One region of the Streptomyces sp. NPDC056161 genome, then DNA from elsewhere that is predicted to be linked to it. Evidence: riboswitches for the same ligand, from Rfam matches in the RefSeq annotation. Region 1 holds a riboswitch; each other region holds the start of a gene.
What was found. A riboswitch is a leader RNA that binds a small molecule or an ion and turns the genes downstream of it on or off. The one in region 1 is predicted to bind S-adenosylmethionine.
Positions count from the first base shown of each region.

Region 2: another riboswitch for S-adenosylmethionine. It lies ahead of thrC (threonine synthase); the one in region 1 lies ahead of ACFC09_RS39230 (aminotransferase class V-fold PLP-dependent enzyme).
Region 3: another riboswitch for S-adenosylmethionine. It lies ahead of ACFC09_RS12710 (amino acid ABC transporter permease); the one in region 1 lies ahead of ACFC09_RS39230 (aminotransferase class V-fold PLP-dependent enzyme).

Region 1 covers NZ_JBHJUV010000066.1:26,523-31,796, reverse strand. The annotation lists gene ACFC09_RS39250 (cytochrome bc complex cytochrome b subunit) at 1-826, shown strand, start outside; gene trpD (anthranilate phosphoribosyltransferase) at 967-2,031, shown strand; gene ACFC09_RS39240 (PRC-barrel domain-containing protein) at 2,186-2,542, shown strand; gene ACFC09_RS39235 (hypothetical protein) at 2,568-2,741, shown strand; SAM riboswitch class IV at 2,825-2,941, shown strand; gene ACFC09_RS39230 (aminotransferase class V-fold PLP-dependent enzyme) at 3,125-4,498, shown strand; gene ACFC09_RS39225 (Lrp/AsnC family transcriptional regulator) at 4,538-4,819, opposite strand; gene ACFC09_RS39220 (rhomboid family intramembrane serine protease) at 4,816-5,274, opposite strand, start outside.
Region 2 covers NZ_JBHJUV010000030.1:54,429-59,702, reverse strand. The annotation lists gene otsB (trehalose-phosphatase) at 1-254, shown strand, start outside; gene ACFC09_RS26280 (trehalose-6-phosphate synthase) at 549-2,033, opposite strand; gene ACFC09_RS26275 (glucosyl-3-phosphoglycerate synthase) at 2,117-3,064, opposite strand; SAM riboswitch class I at 3,223-3,387, shown strand; gene thrC (threonine synthase) at 3,406-4,689, shown strand; gene ACFC09_RS26265 (MoaD/ThiS family protein) at 4,900-5,175, shown strand.
Region 3 covers NZ_JBHJUV010000011.1:68,873-74,146, reverse strand. The annotation lists gene ACFC09_RS12720 (transporter substrate-binding domain-containing protein) at 1-126, opposite strand, end outside; gene ACFC09_RS12715 (amino acid ABC transporter ATP-binding protein) at 310-1,116, opposite strand; gene ACFC09_RS12710 (amino acid ABC transporter permease) at 1,113-2,093, opposite strand; SAM riboswitch class IV at 2,449-2,558, opposite strand; gene ACFC09_RS12705 (glutathione S-transferase C-terminal domain-containing protein) at 2,637-3,521, opposite strand; gene ACFC09_RS12700 (putative leader peptide) at 3,626-3,745, opposite strand; gene ACFC09_RS12695 (hypothetical protein) at 4,175-4,981, shown strand.

The DNA of each region.
Region 1 (5,274 bases):
CTTCTTCTTCCTGGTCTTCGGTGCCATCGCGGCCATCGCGGCCATCGCGCAGATCAACCCGATCTGGGCCATCGGCCCCTACCGGCCGGACCAGGTGTCCACCGGCGCCCAGCCCGACTGGTACATGGGCTTCGCCGAGGGCCTGATCCGCTTCATGCCGGGCTGGGAGATCAACTTCTGGGGTCACACGCTGGTCCTGGGCGTGTTCATCCCGCTGGTCCTCTTCCCGCTGGTGCTGATGGCGATCGCCGTCTACCCGTTCATCGAGTCCTGGGTCACCGGGGACAAGAGCGAGCACCACATCCTGGACCGCCCGCGCAACGCCCCGACGCGTACCGCGTTCGGTGTCGCCTGGATCACGATCTACATGATCACCCTGGTCGGCGGCGGCAACGACCTGTGGGCCACGCATCTGCACCTGTCGATCAACGCCGTCACCTGGTTCGTCCGGATCTTCTTCTTCCTCGGACCGATCATCGCGTTCATCGCCACCAAGCGGATCTGCCTGGGCCTGCAGCGCCGGGACCGCGACAAGGTGCTGCACGGCCGTGAGACCGGCGTCATCAAGCGGCTTCCGCACGGTGAGTTCATCGAGGTCCACGAGCCGCTCAGCCAGGAGCAGTTGCACACCCTCACGTCCCACCACCAGTACGAGCCGGCCGAGATCGGCCCGACGGTCGACGAGAACGGTGTCGAGCGGAAGGTGAAGGGTTCCGAGAAGCTGCGCGCCAAGCTCAGCGACGCCTACTACGGCGAGGACTCCCAGATCCCGAAGCCCACCGTCGAGGAGTACAAGGAGATCACGAGCGGCCACGGCCACCACTGATCGCTGCGCACACCACGCCACACGCGAGGGGTCCCGTCCGAACGCCGGACGGGACCCCTCGTCGTATGCCGGGATGGATAGGGTGGGGACCCGGACCGGACACCACCCGTCCGCACCCGTCCACGACCCAGGAGCGGCTGATGAGCGCTGTGAACCCCGCTGGAGGCGACACCGCGGCGGGCCGTTCCTGGCCCGACCTGCTGAGCGCGCTGCTGCGCGGCCACGACCTGAGTACCGGTGACACGGCCTGGGCCATGGACCGCATCATGCGCGGCGAGGCCGCGGACGCCCAGATCGCCGGTTTCCTGGTGGCCATGCGGGCCAAGGGGGAGACGGTCGAGGAGATCACCGGCCTCGTCGAGGCGATGTACGCGCACGCCAAGCCGCTGGACATCCCCGGGCCGGCCGTCGACATCGTCGGCACGGGCGGCGACCGGGCCCGTACGGTCAACATCTCGACGATGTCCTCCATCGTGATCGCGGGGACCGGCGCGAAGGTCGTCAAGCACGGCAACCGGGCGTCGTCCTCCGCGAGCGGATCGTCCGACGTGCTCGAACAGCTCGGCGTCAACCTGGATCTGACGCCCGAACAGGTGGCCCGGGTGGTCGAGGAGGCCGGGATCACCTTCTGCTTCGCGACCGTCTTCCATCCCTCGATGCGGTTCGTCGGCGCGGTCCGGCGCGACCTCGGGATCCCGACCTCGTTCAACCTCCTCGGCCCGCTGACCAACCCGGCCCGGGTCGGTGCCTCGGCGATCGGCTGCTTCGACACCCGGATGGCCGGGCTCATCGCCGGCGTGCTGGCCGAGCGCGGCTCGTCCGCACTGGTCTTCCGGGGGGACGACGGCCTCGACGAACTGACGACCACCGCCACCTCACGGGTGTGGGTGGTGCGTGACGGCAAGGTGACCGAGCAGGTCTTCGACCCGCGGGACGTCGGTCTGGACCTGGTGCCGGTGGAGGCCCTGCGCGGCGCCGACCCCGCCTACAACGCGGCGGTGGCCCGCCGCCTGCTGGACGGCGAGCCGGGTCCGGTACGGGATGCCGTCCTGCTGAACTCGGCGGCGGCCCTGGTGGCCCTGGAGCCGGGGGACGGGCCGTTGGTGGAGCAGATCCGCGCCGCCATGGCCAAGGCCGCGGAGTCGATCGACTCGGGCGCGGCCAGGCACTCCCTGGACCGCTGGGTGAGCGCCAGTCACGCCTAGGGCCGCGACCCGGCAAACCTTTCCGGCCACGGACCCGGCAGACCCTTCCGGTCACGGCACCAGCACCCGGACGGCTCACGGGAAATACCAGGTCAAACTGGTCATAGTACAGTGGGGCACAGGAGAGTCCCCGGCGGGCCGCAAGGAGCCAGGCATGATCCATCCAGCCGATATCCGCGAGTGGCGCAACCGTGACGTGATCGACCCCGAGGGCCGCAAGATCGGTGCTCTGGAAGGGGTCTACGTGGACACCACCACCGACGCGCCGTCCGTGGCCACCGTCCGTACCGGGCTGCCCACTCGGCAGCGACTCGTCTTCGTCCCTGTCGACGAGGCGACCGTAGGACCCGGATACGTGCGGGTGGCGTACACGAAGGGGCAGGTGAGGAAGGCGCCGTCGATCGGCACGGACGGCGTCCTGCCGGCGGCCCGCGAGGAAGAGATCTTCAAGCACTACGACCGGCCCTACGAGCCCGGCGCCGACCGCGGGCGCCGCCTCGCGCGCCGCTGAGGCCGAACCGAGGAGGTGGCCGCCCGTGTTGGCGTTCTTCCTGTTCCTGATCCTCGTGGCGGTCGTCCTGGGACTGGTCGGCACGGTGGTGCAGGGACTGACCTATCTTCTGGTCATCGGCGTGGTGGTCTTCGTGGCCGACCTCCTGCTGGTCGGCGCGCGCTGGGCGCGGCGATCGCACCGGCGCCTCGTCCGCTGACGGGGCCGCGCCCACGCGTGTGTGCGTCCCGTCATCCGGACACGAGTTGCGGGCGATCGATCACCCGCGTATTTTTCCGTCCAGGTCATGAGTGACAGTCATTCGGCCCCGGCCGACTGTCCGGCAACCCTCCGTCCGTGGCGGGGTGCCCCGGGTGAAGACCAGGCCGTAGGCAGCGAGGTCTGCGGCAAGCGCGGACCCCTCGTGGAATCCAGGGGTCCTGGACGCCGAGGGAGCCACCCGTGAGCAAGCGAATGCGATAGGGCCGCAGAGCCCCGCCTCCGCACCCCCTTTTTTCCTTCCCGCGCTGAGCCGCACCCGTCGTACCGGTGCGTACTGGTGCTCGCGCGGTGAATTCCGCCTGCCTTCACGGGAGTTGTGCCATGTCCGTCTCCACGTCCGTCTCCACCGCTGCCTCCGCCCCGTCCGTGTGCGCCCCGCTGCCCGTGCTGGGCCGCGACGTCACCGTCCCGCTCGTCACCGGCGGCGAGGTCACCTACGCCGCGCTCGACTACGCGGCCAGCGCCCCCGCCCTCCAGCGCGTCTGGGACGACGTCGCCGCGTACGCCCCCTACTACGGCAGCGTGCACCGCGGCGCCGGCTACCTCTCGCAGCTGTCCACCGACCTGTTCGAGAACGCCCGCGCGACCGTCGCCGGGTTCCTGGACTGCCGCGCCGACGACCAGGTGATCTTCACCCGCTCCACCACCGACTCGCTCAACCTCCTCGCCGCCGTGGTCCCGGCCGACTGCCAGGTCTTCGTCTTCGAGACCGAGCACCACGCCTCCCTGCTGCCCTGGAAGAACGCCCGGGTCAGCTATCTCGACGCGCCCGACACCCCGGCACAGGCCGTCGCGACCCTCCGGCGGGCGCTGGGCGAGCGTGACCCGCAGGCCCCGGCCCTGGTCTGCGTCACCGGCGCCTCCAACGTCACCGGTGAGCTGTGGCCGGTGCGCGAGCTGGCCGCCGCCGCCCATGAGCACGGCGCCCGGATCGTCCTGGACGCCGCCCAGCTCGCCCCGCACCACCCGGTGTCGGTGCGCGACCTCGACGTCGACTGGGTCGCCTTCTCCGGGCACAAGCTGTACGCCCCCTTCGGCGCCGGCGTGCTGGCCGGCCGCGCCGACTGGCTGCGCGCGGCGGAGCCGTACCTCGCGGGCGGCGGGGCAAGCCGTACGGTCACCCGGCGGGCGGACGGGGGCGTGGCCGTGGAGTGGCACGAGACGGCCGCCCGCCACGAGGCCGGCTCGCCGAACGTGATCGGCGCCTACGCCGTCGCCTCCGCCTGCAAGGCGCTCACCGAGGCCGGCTTCGACACCCTGGTCGCCCGTGAGCGGCACCTGATCGACACGGTCCGCGCGGGTCTCGCCGAGGTCCCCGAGGTCAGGGTGCTGTCCCTGTTCGGCGACGACGCCCCCAGGGTGGGCGTGCTCTCCTTCGTGGTCGAGGGCTGGAACAGCTCCCACTTCGCCGCGGCGCTCTCCGCCGAGTACGGCATCGGCGTCCGCGACGGGCTGTTCTGCGCCCACCCCCTCGTCCGCACCCTGCTGGGCACCGATCCGCAGTCCCAGGGCGAGTGCGGTGCCCCCGAGGCGGCACCGGGCGAGAAGTCCCTCAACGCCGTGCGCGTCAGCTTCGGCGCGGGTACGCCGGACGAGCACGTGGAGCGGTTCGTGACCGCCGTCAGGGAGTTGGTCCGCGACGGCGCGAAGTGGCAGTACCGCACCGTGGACGGCCGCTGCGTCCCGGCGTCCTGACCGGCTCCCGGAACCCGCTGACCGGCCCCTCGGGGCCGGTCAGCTGTCCAGTCCGATGGCGAAGGCCGCTTCCAGGTCGTGCTGGGAGTACGTACGGAAGGCGACGTGGGTGTCCGTGGCCTGCACGCCCTGGATCTTGCTGATGCGGCCGGGGATGACCTCGGCGAGGTCCTCGTGCTGCCCGACCCGGACCATGGCGATCAGGTCGTAGGTGCCGGTGACCGAGAAGACCTCGCTGACGCTGTCCAGCCCGGCGATCTGCTCGGCGATCTCGGGGATCCGGTCCACGCTGGTCTTGATGAGCACGATCGCGGTGATCACGGCTGGTTCTCTCCCTCGGGAGCCGGAGCTGGGGCGGCCTTCACTCTAGCCGCACGCCCGAACCGCACCCAGGCGAAGACGAAGCCCAGCGAGAAGCCCACCAAATGGGCCAGATAGGCCACCCCGGGCCCCTCGGTGGCCTGCCGGGCCGCCGCCCATTGCAGGGCCGCCCAGAAGGGCAGGACGACCCAGGCGGGAAAGCGCAGCGGGAGGAAGAACAGGAAAGGGAGCAGACTGGTGACACGGGCGCCGGGGAACAGGTACAGGAAAGCTCCCAGGACCGCGGAGATCGCCCCGGAGGCGCCGACCAGGGACTGCTGGGAGGCGGCGTTGGCGGCGGCGTAGCCGATCAGCGCCAGATATCCGCAGCCGACGTAGAACAGGGTGAACTGGACGCGGCCCATCCGTTCCTCGGTCATCACTCCGAAGACGTAGAGGAACAGCATGTTGCCGAG
Region 2 (5,274 bases), on a different contig from region 1:
TGGACAAGGGCGTCGCCCTGCTGGAGTACGTCCGGGAGATCGGTGCCCGGTCCGTGCTGTACGGCGGCGACGACCTCGGCGACCTGCCCGCCTTCGCGGCCGTCGACGAACTCCGCTCGGACGGCGTACCCGGCCTGCTGGTGTGCAGCGGCAGCACCGAGGTGACGGAACTCGCCGAACGCGCCGACCTGGTGGTGGACGGCCCGGCGGGCGTAGTACGACTCCTGAGGACCCTGTCCACACACCTACCCTGACCGACCGCCCCCCAACAGACACACGATCAACCGACCCCCTTCAAGGACCCGGGTACGGCCCTCACCGGGCCGGGTGGCAACGCCCCTTCTGAGGGGCGCGGGGAACTGCGCGCTCAGCCACGTCCCGGCCGCAGCCGGAGCACGGGGGCACCCCCGGGAGGGACCCGGGTACGGCCCTCACCGGGCCGATGGCAACGCCCCTTTTAAGGGGCGCGGGGAACTGCGCGACCAGCCACCTCCCGGCCGCAGCCGAAGCACGACGACACTCCCGCCATGGCCGGCGCAGCCAACCGCTCAGCCGGCCCGCAACCCGTCCAACTGGTCCAGGAACCACCGGCCGGGCGGCAACGCCACCGCCGCGGCAGCCAACCGCTTCGTCCGTTCCGCCCGCTCGTCCGCCGGCAGGCTGAGCGCCCGGTGCAGGGCGTCCGCCGTGTCCCCGATGTCGTACGGGTTGACGGCGAGCGCGTCCTCGCCCAGCTCCTCGTACGCCCCGGCCTCCCGGGAGAGCACCAGCGCGCAGCCCTTGTCGGAGACGACCGGCACCTCCTTCGCGACCAGGTTCATGCCGTCCCGGATGGGGTTGACCAGGGCCACGTCGGCGAGCCGGTAGGCGGCCAGCGAGCGGGCGAAGTCGTCCTTGACGTGCAGCACGACCGGGGTCCAGCCCGGCGTGCCGTAGCGGGAGTTGATCTCCTCGGCGAGCCGCCGCACCTCGGCCGTGTAGTCCCGGTAGACGGCGAGGTCCTGCCGGGAGGGATAGGCGAAGGCCACGTGCACGACCCGCTCGCGCCAATCGGGGTGGTCGTCGAGGAGCTGCCGGTATGCCAGCAGCCCGCGCACGATGTTCTTCGACAGCTCGGTGCGGTCCACCCGCACGATCGTCCGGCGTCCCGCGCCGATCTCCGCGCGCAGGGCGGCCATCCGCTCCTCGACGTCCGCCTCGTGCGAACGGGCGCGGAGGAATTCGGGGTCGGCGCCGAGGCCGTGCACGTCGACGACGGTCCTGCGGGCGGACACCTGGCCACCGGCCGCGTGCTCAAGACCCCGCGGCCCCGCCTCCGCCTCCGCCTCCGCCTCCGCCCCGAACGCCCCGAACCGCCGCACGCCGGGGCCCGCCGCCTGCGCGCACTCCATGAACGCCCGCGCCCAGCGCCAGGTCAGGAAGCCGAGCCGGTCCGCGCCCAGCATCCCCCGCACCAGCTGTGACCTGATGTCGTCCGGCAGCATCCGGAAGTACTCCGCGGGCGCCCACGGCGTGTGCGAGAAGTGCCCGATCCTGAGATCCGGCCGCTTCTCGCGCAGCATGCCCGGCACCAGGCACAGGTGGTAGTCCTGCACCAGCACCGCGGCGCCCTCGGCCGCCTCCTCGGCCAGCGCCTCCGCGAACGCCCGGTTGTAGGTCTCGTACGACGCCCACTGGCGGCGGAACTCCGCGTCGAAGACGGGCTCCAGCGGGGTCTGGTACAGCATGTGGTGGACGAACCAGAGGACCGAGTTCGCGATGCCGTTGTACGCGTCCGCGTGCACGTCGGCCGGGACCGCGAGCATCCGCACACCGTCCTCGCCCACACCGCGCCGCACCGCCTCCCGGTCGCCGTCGGACAGCGCCGAGCACACCCACAGCGCGCCCGCCTCGGGCCCGATCGCCGACAGCCCGGAGACCAGCCCGCCGCCGCCCCGCCTGGCGGCCAGCGAGCCGTCCTCCCGGACGCCGTACGAGACCGGGCCGCGGTTGGACGCGACCAGCACCTGGGCAGCACCCTGCGTGGAAGCCATACGCCTCAACCTAGCCCGGCCCGGAAACGCTCAAACGTACGGTTGCGGCCAGTCAGCGGTCGTATACGGCCAGTTTCTCTTGCTCACGCGACCTGGCGCCGCGCGTACTCGGCGATCTCCACCATGGGCGGCCGTTCCTCGGTGTCCACCGCGTGGGTGTGCGGCTCGAAACCGTCCTCGCCCCGCTCGAACTGGGTGAGGCGCGGCCGTACCAGGTGTCCGCGGGCCAGTCGCAGCTGGGCGGTGCGGTAGATCGCCGCGGCCATCCGGCCGAGCGCCTGCCCGTCCTGGTGCCGGTGTTTGCGCACACCCACGTCGACCTGGGCGAGCGCGTCCAGGCCCACCAGGTGCAGGGCGTCGACCAGCATGCCCAGCTCGACGCCGTACCCGACCGGGAACGGCAGCTGTTCCAGCAGCGAGCGGCGAGCCGCGTACTCGCCGCCGAGCGGCTGCACGAAACCGGCCAGCTGCGGCCAGTGCATGTTGAGCAGCGGGCGGGCCATCAGCTCGGTGACCCGGCCGCCCTGCCCGGCCGCGCCGGCCAGCGGGCGGTCATACATGGCCTTGACCAGGTCGACGTCCGGCTCGGTGAGCAGCGGGCCGACGATCCCGGTGACGAAGTCGGAGGAGAAGTCCCGCAGGTCGGCGTCGACGAAGCAGACGATGTCCCCGCTGGTGACCAGCAGCGAGCGCCACAGCACCTCGCCCTTGCCGGGGACGGTGGGCAGCCGGGGCAGGATGTCGTCGCGGTGCACCACCCGGGCGCCCGCCGCGGCGGCCACCTCGGAGGTGCGGTCGGTGGATCCCGAGTCGACGACGACGATCTCGTCGACCAGCGGCACCTCCCGCAGCATGAGGTCGTGCCGGACGGCGGCGACGATGGCGCCGACCGTCGCCTCCTCGTCGAGCGCGGGCAGGACCACGGAGACCGACAGGCCGGTGCGTTGTTTCGCGGCGAGTATCTTGTGCAGCGGTCGATCGGTCACGGACCAGGAGCGGGTGGCCAGCCAGCGTTCCACTTCTTCCAGCACGGTCGGCGGCTCCTCACTGTCGTGATCACACCAGGTGCGTGTGTGACCCATCTCGCGGTTCGGACGACTATCTCAACTGTCCTGGCCTTCGGTTACAGTCTTGAACAACGCGGATGACCATCGCATGTCGGGGGTCATCGGTGTACACAACCGCATACAGCTCATCCAGAGGGGCAGAGGGACACGGCCCGATGAAGCCCCGGCAACCCTCCAGTCGGTACTCGTACTGATCGCAGCGCAATCCGATCGTTCTCGCGAGGCTCCCGGCTCGGGAAGGTGCCAATTCCGTCTCACGGCGAGATGCGTCGTGGGGAAGATGAGGAGAAAGGGCCTCGCCTCACATGGCTGTGCAGACCGTTGCAAGCACCACGAACCCGACCGTCGACCTCGGCCCCGCCGCTGCCCTGAGCTGCCGCGAATGCGGTCACCGGGTACCGCTCGGCCCGGTGTTCGCCTGCGAGGAGTGTTTCGGCCCGCTGGAGATCGCGTACGACTACTCGGCGTACGACACCGAGGAACTGCGCCGCACGATCGAGGCGGGACCCGCGAACATCTGGCGCTACGCGCCGCTGCTGCCCGTCCCCGCGGACGTGGCCGAGAAGCCGAATCTGAACCCCGGCTGGACCAAGCTGGTCCAGGCCGACAACCTGGCCCGCGAGCTGGGCGTCACCGGCGGCCTGTACGTCAAGGACGACTCCGGCAACCCGACCCACTCCTTCAAGGACCGGGTGGTCGCCCAGGCGCTGGAGGCGGCGCGCGCCTTCGGCTTCACCACCCTCTCCTGCTCCTCGACCGGCAACCTGGCCGGAGCCGTCGGCGCCGCCGCCGCCCGCGCGGGCCTGCGCTCCTGCGTGTTCATCCCGCACGACCTGGAGCAGGGCAAGGTCGTCATGGCCGCGGTCTACGGCGGTGACCTCGTCGGCATCGAGGGCACCTACGACGACGTGAACCGTTTCTGCTCCGAGCTGATCGGCGACCCGGCCGGCGAGGGCTGGGGCTTCGTCAACGTCAACCTGCGGCCGTACTACGCGGAGGGCTCCAAGACCCTGGCGTACGAGATCTGCGAGCAGCTCGGCTGGCGGCTGCCCGACCAGATCGTCGTCCCGATCGCCTCCGGCTCCCAGCTCACCAAGATCGACAAGGGTCTGAAGGAGCTGATCGCGCTGGGTCTCGTCGAGGACCGGCCCTACAAGATCTTCGGCGCGCAGGCCGAGGGCTGCTCGCCGGTGTCGGCCGCGTTCAAGGCCGGACACGAGGTGGTCCGGCCGCAGAAGCCGAACACCATCGCCAAGTCCCTGGCGATCGGCAACCCGGCCGACGGCCCCTACGTCCTCGACATCGCGCGCCGCACCGGCGGCGCCGTGGAGGACGTCACGGACGAGCAGATCGTCGACGCGATCAAGCTGCTGGCGCAGACCGAGGGCATCTTCGCGGAGACGGCCGGCGGGGTGACCGTCGGCGTGGCGAAGAAGCTGATCGAGAACGGCGTCCTCGACCCCGCGCTCACCACGGTCGTCCTCAACACCGGCGACGGCCTCAAGACCCTCGACGCGGTGGCCGGCACCGGCCTGACCGCCACCATCCGTCCGAACCTGGACTCCTTCCGAGCGGCCGGCCTCGCATGACCGGCGGCTCCGCATGACCGGCGGCTCCGTATGACCGGCGGTTCCGCATGACTGGCGGTTCCGCATGAACGGCGGCGCGCCGTCGGCCGGTCCTGACCGAGTCCGCGTCCGAGGCCGCATCCGAGGTCGTATGCGCGCCGCGAGCCGGCGGAGCCCGTCACTCCCCTTCCCCGCCGCACCACCTGTGCACCCGACCGGAGGTCACACCGCATGAGCGTCACCGTTCGTATCCCCACCATTCTGCGCACCTACACCGGAGGTCAGGCCGAGGTGAGCGCCGAGGGCGCCAACCTCGGTGAGGTGATCGCCGACCTGGAGAAGAACCACACGGGCATCGCCGCCCGGGTCCTGGACGACCAGGGCCAACTGCGCCGCTTCGTCAACGTGTACGTGAACGACGACGACGTCCGCTTCGAGCAGGGCCTCCAGACCGTCACCCCGGAGGGCGCGGGCGTCTCCATCATCCCGGCCGTGGCCGGCGGCTGACCCCTCGTTACCTTCGGTTACGCCTGTCACCGACTGTTCATCGGATCGCCCCCTCCGTGAGAGAAGCGGAGGGGGCAATTCAGTGGGGTTGAGCGCGGT
Region 3 (5,274 bases), on a different contig from region 1:
CGCGGGGTCGGTGGTGGCGGCCTCGCTGTCGCCCCCGCAGGCGGCGAGGACCGGGGCGAGGGTGGCGGCGGCCGCCGCCGCGGTGACGCCGCGTATCAGGCCGCGTCGGGAGAGCTGGGTGGGCATGGCTGTCCTTCGTCGCTGGGTGAGGGTGAGGGGTGAGGGTGAGGGTGAGGGTGAGGGTGAGGGTGAGGGGTGAGGGGTGAGGGGTGAGGGGGGAAGCCGGCGCGGACCTGCGGTGGTGCGTGCCGGTGGCAGGGGGTGGTGCCGGGTGGTACGAGGGCGGTGCCGACGCCGGTCCGGCGGCGGTCACAGGACCTTGCTCAGGAAGTCCCTGGTGCGCTCGTGCCGGGGTCGGTCCAGGATGTCGGCGGGCGGGCCCTGTTCGACGATCCGGCCGCTGTCGATGAAGACGATCCGGTCGGCGACCTCGCGGGCGAAGCCGATCTCGTGGGTGACGATGACGAGGGTGGTGCCGCTGGTCGCGAGGTCCTTGATGACGGAGAGCACCTCGCCGACGAGTTCCGGGTCGAGCGCCGACGTCGGTTCGTCGAACAGGATGATGCCGGGGCGCAGCGCGAGGGCACGGGCGATGGCGACGCGCTGCTGCTGGCCGCCGGACAACTGCCGCGGGTAGGCGCCCGTCCGGTCGCCGAGTCCGACCCGGCCGAGCAGGTCGCGGGCCAGCTCCTGGGCCTTGGACCTGGACAGCCGCCCGGTGGCCACGGGGGCGGCGGCGACGTTGTCGAGCACGGTCAGGTGCGGGAAGAGGTTGAAGTTCTGGAAGACGAAGCCGATCCGGCCGCGCTGGGCCAGGATGGCCCGTTCGCTCAGTTCCTTGAGCCGGTCCCCGCTGCGTCGGACGCCGATCAGTTCGCCGCCGACGCTGACGTGTCCGATCTCGGGTTTCTCCAGGTGGTTGATCACCCTCAGCAGCGTGGACTTGCCGGATCCGGACGGGCCGATTATGACGGTGACCTCGCCGGGACGCACGGTCAGGTCGATGCCGTCGAGGACGCGATGGGCGCCGTACCACTTGTGCACGTTGTGCACCTCCAGGGCGACGGGGGCCTGGGCCTGCCCGGTGGGCGTGACGGCGGACGTGGCGGCGGTCATACGGCGGCCTCCCGGCGCAGTCGGGCACGCAGTGCGGTGAGCCCGGAGCGGGCCCGTTGCAGGGGGGTCGGCGGCAGGGTCCGGGTGGCGCCCCGGGCGAAGTGCCGCTCGACGTAGAACTGGACGACGGACACCGCGCTGGTGAGGATCAGGTACCAGACGGTGGCCACCAGCAGCAGCGGCACGATGTCGCCGGGATAGGTGCTGCCCATGGTCTGGACCGAGCCGAACAGGTCGAGCAGCGACACGTAGAACACCAGGGACGTGCTCTTGACCAGGCCGATGAGCTGGTTGACGTAGTTCGGCGTGATGGACCTGAGGGCCTGCGGGAACACGATCCGGGTGAACTGGTAGCCCTTCGGCAGGCCGAGCGCGGCGGCGGCCTCGTGCTGGCCCTGGTCGACGGAGAGGATGCCGCCGCGGACCACCTCCGCCGCGTACGCCGCCTCGTTGAGGCTGAGGCCGACCACGGCCACCACCATGTCGGTGGCCAGCTTCGACTCGTCGAAGCTGACGAAGGAGGGACCGAAGGGGACGCCGAGACCCACCGTCCGGTACAGGGCCGAGAAGTTGTAGAGGAAGATCAGTACGACGATCAGCGGCACGGACCGGAACAGCCAGGTGTACGTCCAGCTGACGGCGCGCAGCACGGGGCTGCCGGAGAGCCGGCCGAGCGCCAGCAGGATGCCACCGAGCAGGCCCAGCACGGCGCTGAACGCGGTGACTTCGAGGGTGATGAGGAGCCCGTCGAGGATGCTGGGCCGAAGGAACCAGTAGCGGAAGCGGTCCCATTGGTAGAAGGGATTCGTGGCCAGTCCGTGCGCGATCTGCGCCACGAGCACCAGCACGACGGCCGAGGCGATCCACCGGCCGGGCCTGCGCAGCGGTACGACTCGCTGCGCGGACAGGGGTTTTGACGGTGTGTCGGCTGACGGCGGCGCGGTGACGGACACGGCGCCGCCCGGGGGTTCGGACATGACGGGCTCCGGCGGGTTCGGACACCCCCGGGGGCGGAGCCGGATCGGCATGGCCACGGCGACGGCACTACGGCGCGGCGCGGCACACGGAACGGCACGGGAACCGGGAGCTGGGCGGGCGGGGGCACACCACTGGGTGGGCGGGCGCGGGGATCGCGGGGGCTGGAAGTGCTGTCAGCCCCGGCAGCGGGCACGGCCCGGCGCGGTACACAGTGCGCTGTTCACGCGGAGCAGATCGACCGTCCGGTCGGCGACGAGCAGCCCGGCGTACGGATGTACGCAGCTCTGGGGGCGGCCGAGGGCCGTCCGGGGAGCTGCGTACATGTCCGTCACTCGCATTTCTGGCCGCTGCGGGCCCTCGCGCTTACCGAAACGTCATCCGGTCCGGTCCTCACCTGGGGCACCCCACCGCGGTGCGAGGGTTGCCGGTCAGCAAGCCAGGGCTTGTCGCTGACGCTCATGACCGTTCTGAGCGGTAAGTAAGACAGTCCGCCGGGTTTATGTCAACGTCCGTCCGCGGACTGGACCGGCCGCCGGCCCCGCTCACCTGTGCCGGGAGCCGGGGGCGGCGGCCGTGTGGTGCGCCCAGTCCAGGATCTGGACGGCCGAGCCGGCCGCTTCGAGACCCGCGCAACGGGCGTGGTGGCGGCGGGCGATGCCGTCCAGGTCGAGGTGGGCGCCGAAGGCCGGCCGGGCGGCGAGGCGCCTGGCGTGCGCCCACAGCGCCGGGTGGCCGGCCACCCGGTGCACCGCGGCGGCGTCGAGGTGGTGGCGGTGCACGGTGTCGAGTTGGACCAGGGCGACCCACAACTCGACGTCGGCGGCGGTGAGTCCGTCGCCGACCAGGAACTCCCGCCCGGTCAGGCGCCGTTCCAGGCGGGCCAGGGTGTCGGTCAGGACGTCGAGCGCGGCGGCCCGTTCGGCCGGTTCGGCGCCGACCCGGCCCGCGCGCTGTGCGGCCGCCTCGATGCCCTGCGCGCACAGCCGTTCCACCTCCTCGATCTCGGTCTCGGCGCCGCTCGGGTAGAGCCGGGCGCGCCCGTCGCCGAAGCACCGGTCGAGGTCGCGCAGGATGTCGGGGGCGTGGCTGCTGACGATCCGCCCGGACCAGTCGTCGCTGAGCACCGGCGCCAGGGCCGGTCCGGCGTAGCGGTGCGCGCTGGCCTCGTACAGCGGGCGCAGCGCCGAGTGGCCGCCGCCGGGACAGTCGGGGACGGCGGTGAGGAAGGTGATGGGACAGATGTCGTCCAGGGCGAGGAGGCTGTGCCCCACCGCGATCCGCAGGCCGTCCGGGCAGGCGGTGGTGAGGTGGAGCCGGTAACGGCGTGGCACGGCGTAGTGGCCGCTGTGGGCGTCCCGGCCGATCCTGCCCCGGAAGCGGGCCGACCGCTGGGCGGACGGGACGGCGGCGAGTGGCGTGCTGGACACGGACATGTGTCTCCCCGGGTGCGGGCGCGCGGCGTACCGCGGCGCAGCGTCATCGGTCGATGGGTGCGAGGGGGCCTGTGTCGGCCGGGGCGGTAGGGAGCCGGTCAGGCCGGACGGCCGATCGCGCTGCAGACGCGCTGGAGGTCGATGTGACGGCGGGACGTCAGCAGCGGGAGCGAGGGCGCGCGGCCGCTGCGGCCGGTGCTCGTCCCACGGCGCGTCATTCTTCCCTACCTTTTCACTAGGATTCCCTTCTGGAGTGTCGATCGGCCTCCGCACGGCGTCAAGGGGGCGTCCGCCGCCCGGACACCGGCAGCCACGTCCGGCCCAACGGCTTCCCGCCGACGGCGGAACGGTACGGGCCGGCGCCCGCCCGGCACGGACCACCACCACCGCCACCATCGCAACCGTCACCACAGCCACCACCACCACCACCGCAACCACCGCAACCGCCACCGCCACCACCACCGCCACCACCGCAACCGTCACCACTGCCACCACAAGCCGCTACCGCTGCCACCGCACCTGCCTCCCTCGTCTTCGCCGCTCCGCACCCCCACCCCGCGTCACCCGAACGGCCCGGCTGTGCTGGTCGGCCGTCGTGCGGGGTGGTGGCGTTGAGGGACGTACCGCGTTTCGAGGAGGCAGCCGCGATGAACCGTCCGTCCCGTCCTGTGCGTGTCCTCGCCCCGGCCCTGGCCGCGGGGTCACTGCTGACCGTGGTCGCCTGCGCGAACGACGGCGGGGCCTCCGACACGGTGTCCGTCTCGCCCGCCGCCGAACGGTCCCCGAGCCCGTCCGCCACCCCGGCGCTGACCCGGGCGGGGGCGAAGGCCGCGCTGATCACCGCCGCCGACCTGGAGGACGACTGGACGCAGGCCAACGACGCGGCCTCCTGGCGCAACAAGCTGCTGATCGACAAGGTCGACGTCGCCGCGTTCCTCAGGACCAAGACCAACGCCGCCGAATGCCAGCGGCTCCTCGACAGCCTGTACTCCGACAGCCTGCTGGGCCGCGCGTCCGGGGGCTCGGCGCTCGCCGGGTTCACCGATCCGCACGCCCGGCTGCTGTACCAGGTCGGCGACTACGGCCGGGACGCGATGACGAAGACCCTCGACTGGCTGCGCAGTCTGCCCAAGAAGTGCAACCAGTTCACCGCGACCGGCTCCGACGGCGGCAAGCGGACGGTCCAGGTGGTGGCCGCCAAACTGCCGGCCGCGGGCGACGCCCGGGAGGGGGTCACCGTGACGCTGCGGGGCACCGCCAACGGGGAACCGACCACCCTCACCCTGGACGTCGCCGCGCTCCGGGTGGGCGCGTCCGGAGCGGCCGTCACCAACGGCGGCCCCCGCGGTGCCCAGCACACGAGCACCGAGGCGGCCGTGCGGGAGGGGGCGCGGCGGCTGACGGACGTCCTCGCCGGGAAGACCCCGACGGGAAACCCCAGCGAGTTCGACTGAACCGGTCCGGTCGACTGCACCGGTCCGGCCGAAGAGTCCGCCCCAGGAGTCCGTCCGAGAATCCGACCCAAGAGATCGCAAAGATCTCGAAAGAGATCGTCAAATTGCCGCACTCGCGGAACAACCGCGATTCGCGCGCGGGTTGCGCCCGTCATGCAGAAGACCGGTGGTTACCGCGAGCCTGCCCTTGTGAGGTGTCTGTTCGCCGCCTCGCTGGGCGCCGTCGACGACGGGCTGTAGGTCCCGTACATCCCGTATGTCCTGACAGGTATGCGCTCGTCGTCGCCCTTGTG